DNA from 4 places in the Arthrobacter sp. NPDC056727 genome. Region 4 is predicted to be linked to each of the others. Evidence: riboswitches for the same ligand, from Rfam matches in the RefSeq annotation. Region 4 holds a riboswitch; each other region holds the start of a gene.
What was found. A riboswitch is a leader RNA that binds a small molecule or an ion and turns the genes downstream of it on or off. The one in region 4 is predicted to bind cyclic di-AMP.
Positions count from the first base shown of each region.

Region 1 (2,192 bases), on a different contig from region 4:
GGGGAGGTTCGACGGCGGGATCCACCGCCGTGAGCGACCGTCCGGTCCGCTCGTCCAGCCCGGAGGACGTGGCGGTGCTGCTGGGCTACGCACAGCGCGTGATCATCGTCCCGGGGTACGGGCTGGCCGTGGCGCAGGGACAGCACACGGCGGCGGAGCTGGCACAGGCCCTGGAATCGCGGGGAACCCGCGTGGACTTCGCCATCCATCCGGTGGCGGGGCGCATGCCCGGGCACATGAACGTGCTGCTTGCCGAGGCCAACGTGCCCTACGAGTCACTCAAGGAAATGGGCGAGATCAACTCCGAGTTCCGCACCGCCGACGTCGCGCTGGTGGTGGGCGCGAACGACGTCGTCAACCCCGCGGCCAAGACCACCGCCGGCTCGCCGATCTACGGAATGCCGATCCTTGAGGTGGCGGACGCGCGGCAGGTGGTGTTCCTCAAGCGGTCCATGCGGCCCGGGTTCGCCGGAATCGAGAATGACCTCATGTTCGAGCCGCAGACCACCCTGCTGTTCGGGGACGCCAAGGAATCCCTGACAAAGGTGTTGGGGGCGGTGAAGGCCCTGTAGGGTGGGGCATTCGGGGTCCTGCGGTGCGTTGTCCGCAGTTCCTTTCCAGCGGGCCCTTTCTGCAGTTGGTCCCTCGCCGCGCCGTTACCGAAATGTGACATTTGGTGTGGGGGTGCGATAGCCTCGGCCGGTGCCCTGGTTCCGCTCAGGGCATTCCCGGACAGAATGCCGAGCCCTGCCGCTGACCGGGATCCGTTCGCTATGACCAGCAGGCAGGGACGGGGGAACCACGTTAGTACCGGCCTTGCCCGCCAAGGCCTAGGGGTTAAGTCCAGACGCTCTGCCCAGCGGACGTCCGGACCGGGTGACTCCCATCCGAACCCGACAGCTAACCCCGCAGGCATGGGAGAGGCACATCACCATGTCACGTAAGTCCATAGCCGCGCGCCACCGCGCGACCCCGACGACCTCGATCGCTCTGCAGGGGCTGTCGTATTCCTTCAAGTCCAACGCCGCCTCGGTTGCCAAGCCGGCCGCCGCGGCCGCCGTCGCCTCCGGGCTCCTCTTCGGCGCCGGCGCACCCGCCCACGCTGGCGCCTACGCTCCGGAGGTGCCGGACAGCTCCGCCAGCCAGGCAGCCACGGGCGCGGCCGCTGCTGCCCAGTCCGCCGCCGGCCAGGCGCTGGCCGCCCCCGCTGCGCCGGTGGCTCCCGCCCCGGCCAGTGGCGGATCCGCCGTTGCCGGCGCGCCGTACACCGTAGTCTCCGGCGACACCCTCGGTGCCATCGCGGCAAGCCACGGGGTGAGCCTCGATGTTCTTCTCGCGGAGAACGGACTGACCCTGGCATCGGTCATTTACCCCGGCGACCAGCTCCTGATCCCGGGACCGGGCGCTGCTGCAGCACCCGCTGTGCCGGAGGTGCCCGCGGCCCCTGCCGTGCCTGCTGCACCTGCACCGGCGGCCCCGGCCCAGGCAGCGCCGGAGACCTCCGGCATGGGAATCTACAACGCCTCGGCGTCCATCACGCCCGCCACCCAGGCGGCCAGTGGCGTGGGTGCGGCCATCGTGGCTTCCGCACAGTCGCAGCTCGGCGCCACCCAGGACTGCACGGTCCTGGTGGAGCAGGCGCTCCGGTCCGTCGGCAAGTCCGTCGGTGACCTCGCCCCGGCGCAGTTCTACCAGTACGGAACGCCGGTCTCCTCCCCGCAGCCCGGCGACCTGATGATCAGCGCCGGCCACATCGGCGTCTACATCGGCGGCGGGCAGGCGATCAGCAGCGGCATGAACGGCGTCAACGAAACCATCGTGCACCCGGCCTCCTGGCTCTCGGGCGCCACTTACGTGCGCGTGAACGCCTAACGGCGCTAACGCCTCATAGGCGGAATGGTTCACGCAGCGGCGGCGGGTGCTTTGGGCACCCGCCGCTGCTGTGTTCTGACCGGCCGCTGCGTTCTGACTAGGCGCCGTGCGGCGGCAGCGTTTGGGCGGCGCGGACGACGGCGCTGGTCACCTCCGTGAGGCCCGGAGACTCCAGCGTCCACGCCTGCCAGTAGAGCCGCAGGTCCTCGCTCCACGAGGGATCGAGCTCCACGAGTGAGTCCTCCGGGTCCTGCTGGTCCGGCACCATGCCCCAGCCCAGGCCGGCGTGGACCGATTCGACGTACTGGACCGAATCGGGG
Region 1 is NZ_JBHTZA010000012.1:10,256-12,447, forward strand. It holds gene ACFRAH_RS13260 (NAD(P)(+) transhydrogenase (Re/Si-specific) subunit beta) at 1-572, shown strand, start outside; cyclic di-AMP (ydaO/yuaA leader) riboswitch at 729-930, shown strand; gene ACFRAH_RS13265 (LysM peptidoglycan-binding domain-containing protein) at 934-1,872, shown strand; gene ACFRAH_RS13270 (ArgP/LysG family DNA-binding transcriptional regulator) at 1,970-2,192, opposite strand, start outside.
Region 1: linked by a shared signal. The riboswitch ahead of ACFRAH_RS13265 (LysM peptidoglycan-binding domain-containing protein) and the one ahead of ACFRAH_RS20595 (hypothetical protein) in region 4 are both predicted to bind cyclic di-AMP.

Region 2 (2,192 bases), on a different contig from region 4:
GCCAGCCGTGGTAGTGGATACCCACAGCGGCGAGTGCATTGGTGGCCAGTGCGGTGCAGTCCTGCGAGACACCGAGCTGCGCGTAGGCGGCAGCAGCAATCGCAGCACCCTTGCCGCTGGCGGCAGCGGTCTTCGGAGCAGCAGTCTCGACGGAGGCGGTGGCCTGGACAGCCGGAGCGGTCTCAGTAGCCGGAGCCTCAACGGCGGGGGCGGATTCCTGGACCTTGACGACAGGCTTGGGTGCCTCGACGACGGGGGCCGGGGTGGTGGAGACAGCAGGCTTCTCGTAGGAGATGGCAATGCTGGAAGCTGCGGAGATGTTGGCCGGGGCAGCGGACTGGACTTCCAGCGTGGAAGCCGGAGCGGATTCGCGCTGGACGTTGGTCTCGGCGGCGTTGGCGGCGATGCCGCTGGTCAGGACGAGACCGGAAGCCGCTGCGATAACTGCAGCCTGGCGGCCCATGCCACCGGCGTTGTCGCCGACGGCCTTGGCAATGACAGCCAGCGAGCTGGTCTTGGTGACCTCGGCGCGGTGCCGTGCAATAGTCGCACGTGTAGTCATTAAAGTTTCTCTCTTTCGTGTTCCACGGACCGCGGTAGCAGGACGTGGGTTATCGACGCGCCGGCATCTTGGGGGTAAGCCGGCCCGCCTCGAATCGGATTCTTAGCGAAGGGTGTAGAAAGCAGACGTGCCCGTTGCGGACACCGCGTGCAGGAGAGTGCCGTCGGCAGGGTTCAGCGCGCTGATCATCATGCCGTTGCCGACGTAGATGCCCACGTGGGCGCCGCCGTTCTGCATGACCAGGTCGCCGGGGGCAGGCGTGGAAGTGGGCTTCATGGCGTTCCACGCGTTGACGCGGGGAATGCTGATGCCAGCCTGGGCATAAACCCACTGGGTGAAGCCCGAGCAGTCCCAGCCGTTGGGGGTGGTGCCGCCCCAGACGTACGGGTGGCCGATACCGGTGTACGCGATTGCAGCCAGCCCGGACGCCGCGGCGGAGGCCGCACCATCAGTGGCCTTTGCGGTGACGGCCAGGGCCGCACCGGTGCTCTCGTCGCCGGCCTGGCCTGCGTCGGCCGCCTTGCCCTCATCGTTCGACTGCGGAGCGATGGTTTCGGCGACCGGGGCTGCCACCGTGGTGACGGCAGGACGCTCGAAGGAGACGGTAGCGGTGGGCGCGGCGGTCACAGCAAGCTGTGCGGCCTGGGATCCGGTCTCCGAGGAGGCGGAAACACCAATATTGGCGTCGGCTGCGTTAGCCGGCAGGCCAACGCTCAGGATGAGTCCTGAAGCAACTGCGATAACAGCTGCCTGGCGACCTACTGTGCCGGCATTGGCGCTAACCGCCTTGGACACGGAGTCCAACGGGTTCATACGAACCGTCTGCGCGCGGTGGCGCGCGGCATTGTGGCGTGAAGACACGAAGGTAGCCTCTCCCAATGCCTACGAGGTGAGCTGTCGGATTCGGATGGGAGTCACCCGGCCGCGCTGCTTCCTGGGAAGCTTTGCGACTTAACCCCAAGGCCTTCTTGCGAAGACCAAAATTGGTTCCCCCGCCCCTGCCAGACGATGTAATGCGAACGGACCTTGAGCGGTGGCAGAGTTAGGCAATCCACTCAAGAGCGTCAACTTCGGCGAAGTTGACGCGGTTTAGACGGTACAGCAGTTCGGAGCGAAAGTCACATTCAGGTCACGGCGTGTCACAGGAATGAGAGTGCTCACTCGGCTTGGCTCAGAGCCAGCCCATGGGATCAACGACTTCCCCGTTGACCATCACCTCGAAGTGGAGGTGGCAGCCGGTTGAGGCGCCGGTGGTCCCGCTGAGGGCGATTATTTCGCCCCGGGTGACCTTCTGGCCAACCTGGACGCTGGAGGACGACAGGTGGTTGTACGTGGTTTCCAGGCCGTTGCCGTGGTCGATGACCACGCGGTTGCCTCCCCCGTACGGGTGCCACCCCGAGAACGTGACTGTGCCGCTGGCCGCAGCAAGGACCTCCGTGCCGCACTGGGCGGCAAAGTCCTGGCCGCGGTGGAACTCACCGGCACCGCCGGTGATCGGGCTGACCCGGTAACCGAACGGCGAAGACTTGACCAGCGTGGTCAGTGGCCCACCCAGGGTGCCGGCCGAAGCCGCACGGCTGATGCTGCCGGCCGACTGGGCACTGAGGAGCTGCTTGAGCTTTCCGTCCGG
Region 2 is NZ_JBHTZA010000002.1:46,338-48,529, reverse strand. It holds gene ACFRAH_RS02025 (NlpC/P60 family protein) at 1-562, opposite strand, end outside; gene ACFRAH_RS02020 (C40 family peptidase) at 665-1,375, opposite strand; cyclic di-AMP (ydaO/yuaA leader) riboswitch at 1,428-1,621, opposite strand; gene ACFRAH_RS02015 (M23 family metallopeptidase) at 1,734-2,192, opposite strand, start outside.
Region 2: linked by a shared signal. The riboswitch ahead of ACFRAH_RS02020 (C40 family peptidase) and the one ahead of ACFRAH_RS20595 (hypothetical protein) in region 4 are both predicted to bind cyclic di-AMP.

Region 3 (2,192 bases), on a different contig from region 4:
CGTGGATCTCACGCAGCTCGTGATCGAGACCGTCAGCGATGAAAAAGTCATGGCGCCGGACCGGGCGTGGCATCTCGACCTTCCGGAGGAACCGGTATCGGTCCGGGGCGACGCCTCGCAGCTGCACCAGGTGCTGGTCAACCTGCTCTCGAACGCACGCAAGCACACTCCGCCCGGCACCACGGTGACCACCGGCGTCCTGCGCTCAGCCGACGGCAGTGCTGTGATTACTGTCACGGACGACGGCGCCGGCATCCCGCCCGAATTCGTGGACAAGGTCTTCGCGCGCTTCGCCCGCGCAGACGCGTCACGTGCGACGCCGGCAAGGTCGGCCCTGGCGCCGGCACCGGCGGCGGCGAAGGGCTCCGCCGCAGGTGGCGAAACCGCGCCAACCGCCCTCCGCACCCCCGCATCACAGGGGGAGCCGGGGATTTCGCAGGGAGACGCGGGCGTGGCTTCGGCGGAGGGAACCAGCGGCCTGGGCCTGTCCATCGTGCAGTCCATCGTCGAGGCGCACGGCGGCACGGTCGAGGTGACATCCCGGCCCGGCCGGACCGAATTTGCCGTCCGGCTCCCCACGCAAGGCGCCGCGCCGTCGTCGTGATGTCCGTTACCTAAATGTGACTTAATCAAAAGCCTCCTGTACCGTCGATAGGGTGCGGCCGCCACTGGAGCCGCATCTCCGGATTGACGCCCAGCTCTGCCGCTTCCCGGATTCCGCTACATCAGGCAGAGGCGGGGGAACCAGAGTCCCGGGCTTTCCGCATCAGCCCTTGGGGTGAAGCCGACACGTGAATTTTCCGTGCGGCCGGATGACCTCATCCGAACCCGACAGCTAACTCCGCAGGTGTTGAGAGGCAATCCACCATGTCTGAATTCAAGATTCAGGCGCGCCCTGAACGCGCCTCGAACAAGCCTGGCCGCACGACGTCACGCCCCGGCATTTCCCGGCACCGCGCCGAACCGACGCCGCCCACGACGGCATTGGGCCGCTTCGCCGCAAACCTTCCGTCCTTTGGGCGCCGGGCAGCCATCCTGACCACCGCAGCCGCCGTGCTCGTGGGCGTCGGCGCCGCCGGCCAGGCCGCCGACCAGGCTGCGCCGTCCGCCGCCCCGACGACAGCGGCCACCGCTGACGCCGGGCAGACGCTGAGCTTCGACAAGACGCTGATCTCCGCCCTTCCGGCCCCGACTGCGGCGTCCATCGCGGCGCAGTCCGCCACCAAGGCGACCGCCAAGGCCACCCCGAAGCCGGCCGCCAAGGCTGCTCCTGTTGCCAAGGTTGCCGTCAAGGCCGCCCCGAAGCCGGCCGCCAAGGCTGCTCCTGTTGCCAAGGTTGCCGTCAAGGTGGCCCCCGTGAAGGCTGCTGCCCCGGTCGCCGTGAATGATCCCGCCGGCGCGCAGGCCTACGCGGCCAGCAAGCTCGGTTCCTTCGGCTGGTCCGCAGACCAGATGCAGTGCCTGAACCGGCTCTGGACCAAGGAATCGGAATGGCGCACCACGGCCACCAACGCCAGCAGCGGCGCCTACGGCATCGTGCAGTCGCTGCCCGCCGAGAAGATGGCGAGCTCCGGCGCGGACTACCGCACCAACTACCGCACTCAGATCAACTGGGGCCTGGGCTACATCAAGGAGCGTTACGGCTCCCCGTGCGATGCGCTGAACTGGCACCTCGCCAACAACTGGTACTGACCGGTTGCCGCGGCCGGACCGGCTGACGGCGAACATTTCTGCACCGCTTTAGGGTGACCGGCTTTGATGCCGAGGGCCCCGGATCCGCCAGGATCCGGGGCCCTTTTGCTGCCCACGCCCCTCCCGCAGCGGGCAAAGTGGCGCAGAAATGCGGCCACCCCCGTTCAAAACATCACGCCGAAACACTTCCACAGCCCCTGCACAGCTTCGCCCTAAAACCCTCATAACAGCGGCCGCCACTGTTGTTGCATGACCATCACTGACCACGCCTCCGGAACCCAGCCCCGCCCACCGCTGCACACCCAGCTGCACACGCTCCAGGCAGCCGGCGCGGCCGGCCATGCCCCGGCCTGCACCCCAGGCAGGCACCCCCGGCGGCAGCCCATCGACACCTCCGCCGCGGTTCCGGTCCTGGACGTGACCATCCCGGTCTACAACGAGGAGCGCGACCTGGAGGAGTGCCTGCGCCGGCTGCACACCTACCTGCGCGGCACGTTCCC
Region 3 is NZ_JBHTZA010000010.1:107,168-109,359, reverse strand. It holds gene ACFRAH_RS12145 (ATP-binding protein) at 1-604, shown strand, start outside; cyclic di-AMP (ydaO/yuaA leader) riboswitch at 699-862, shown strand; gene ACFRAH_RS12140 (hypothetical protein) at 868-1,692, shown strand; gene ACFRAH_RS12135 (glycosyltransferase) at 1,942-2,192, shown strand, end outside.
Region 3: linked by a shared signal. The riboswitch ahead of ACFRAH_RS12140 (hypothetical protein) and the one ahead of ACFRAH_RS20595 (hypothetical protein) in region 4 are both predicted to bind cyclic di-AMP.

Region 4 (2,192 bases):
TGGCCAACATCGTCACCGGGTTCCTGGGCGGCATGGGCGGCTGCGCCGTGATCGGGCAGACGATGATCAACGTCAAGGGCTCCGGCGCCCGCAGCAGGGTGTCCACGTTCCTCGCGGGCGTCTTCCTGCTGGTGCTGGTGGTGACCCTTGGCGACATCGTGGGACTCATCCCCATGGCGGCGCTGGTGGCCGTGATGATCTTCGTCTCGGCCATCACCTTCGACTGGCACTCGGTTGCACCCGCAACGCTAAAGCGGCTGCCCAAGTCCGAGACCGCCGTCATGCTCATCACGGTGGGCACTGTGGTGGTCACGCACAACCTGGCGATCGGCGTCGGCGTCGGTGTGCTGGCGGCGATGGCGATGTTCGCCCGCCGGGTGGCCCATTTCGCCACCGTGGAGCGGACGGAAGTGGAGCTCAACGGCCGGACGGTGGCCACCTACACCGTGGACGGCGAACTGTTCTTTGCCTCCTCCAACGACCTCTACACGCAGTTCGACTACGCCCGCGACGCCGACCCGCACGTCCATAGCGTGGTGATCGACCTGCACGCCTCACACCTGTGGGACGCCTCCACCGTCGCCGTCCTGGATGCGGTCACGGAGAAATACCGCAGGAACGGCCGCGAGGTGGAACTGGTCGGCCTCAACTCGGCCAGCATCCAGATGCGGGAACGGCTGGCCGGCAAACTCAACGCCGAGTGAGCTTCATCACGCTATTTTGGACGCGCCCCTTTATCTGACGCGGGCCAACAAAGAATGAACAACACGCCCCCGTTACCTTAATGTGACATTAGGGAAAGCCTCCCGTACGGTGGAAAACGTGCCTTTTTCACCGAGGGGCACTCCCGCGCTGATTGCCTAACTCTGCCGCAGCCCGAGGAACCAACCGAACACCCATGTCAGGCAGAGACGGGGAAACCACTTTTCGGCCCGCTTGAAGCGGGCCTTGGGGTGAAGCCGCGCAGTTCCTGACCACGCTCAGGACCGCGGCCGGGTGCCTCCCACCCGAATCCGACAGCTCACCTCGCAGGCATCGGGAGAGGCTTCTTCATGTCGTTCCGCTTTATTTCTGGCCGCCGTGCTGCGGCCATCCTTGCCGCATCCGGACTGGCCTTCACCGGCACCGTCGCGGCCAACGCCGCAAACGTTCCGGCCCAGCCGGCGAAGGCTCCGGTCTCCGCCCCCGAGGCCGCCAGCCAGATCCAGGCTCCCCTGAGCGCTGCCTCCAGCATCAAAATCGAGTTTGACCGCACCGCGGTCAAGTCGGCCCCGGCTCCCGTGGCAGCGCCCGCCGTCGAAAAGCCCGCAGCCGCGAAGCCCGCGGCGAAGAGGGCGGTAACGCCTGTCGTTGCCGCCGCACCCAAGGCCGCACCGGCCGCTGCCGCGCCGAAGATCACCGTCAAGGCCGCCGCTCCGGCGCCGAAGGCACCCGTCAAGGCAGCGGCAGGCGTCAACGCCGCCATGCTGGCCTCCGCCTACGCCCAGATCGGCATCACGCAGGACTGCACCGCCATGGTTGAGAAGGCCCTCGGCGCGGCCGGCATCCACGTGGGCGACCTCGCCCCGATGCAGTTCCTGAACTACGGCAAGGTGGTCTCCACCCCGCAGCCCGGCGACATGGTGGTCCAGTCCGGCCACGTGGCCATCTACGCTGGCGCCGGCAAGGTCGTCAGCGGCGGCATGAACGGCATCAACGCCACCATGGCCCACCCGCTGTCCTGGCTCACGGCCACGGGTCCCGTCACGTTCGTGCGCGCGGCCTAGCGGAGGCCTCGCGGAGGTAAAGAAAACCGCCGTGTTCCGCTGCCTTGGGGGCGGCGGAACACGGCTACCCCCAAGGTGCTCCCACCTTTCCATAGGGATGGCGGGACACACTGGCCATGCCTGATGAAAGACCGCAGTCTCCGGCTGCGAGCCAGGATCGCCGGGTCCGGATTGTCCCCCATGCATTCCGGATCCGGCGCCTGCCTGCCTGCCTGCAGCGGAGGGCAGCAACCAGCCTCAGCCCCGGACGGTGCGGTTCCGCCCCTGGGACTTGGCTTCGTAAAGGGCAACGTCCGCGGCCGCAATCACCTCATCGAGGTCAGCGGTTTCCGCGTTGTAGATGGAAATGCCGTAGCTGACGGTCGGCATCCTCAGCAGCTCCGGGATGTGCTGCCCCGCCATCCGCCTGCTGATTTCACCCGCGAT
Region 4 is NZ_JBHTZA010000027.1:7,748-9,939, forward strand. It holds gene ACFRAH_RS20590 (SulP family inorganic anion transporter) at 1-704, shown strand, start outside; cyclic di-AMP (ydaO/yuaA leader) riboswitch at 848-1,049, shown strand; gene ACFRAH_RS20595 (hypothetical protein) at 1,053-1,766, shown strand; gene ACFRAH_RS20600 (GGDEF domain-containing protein) at 2,004-2,192, opposite strand, start outside.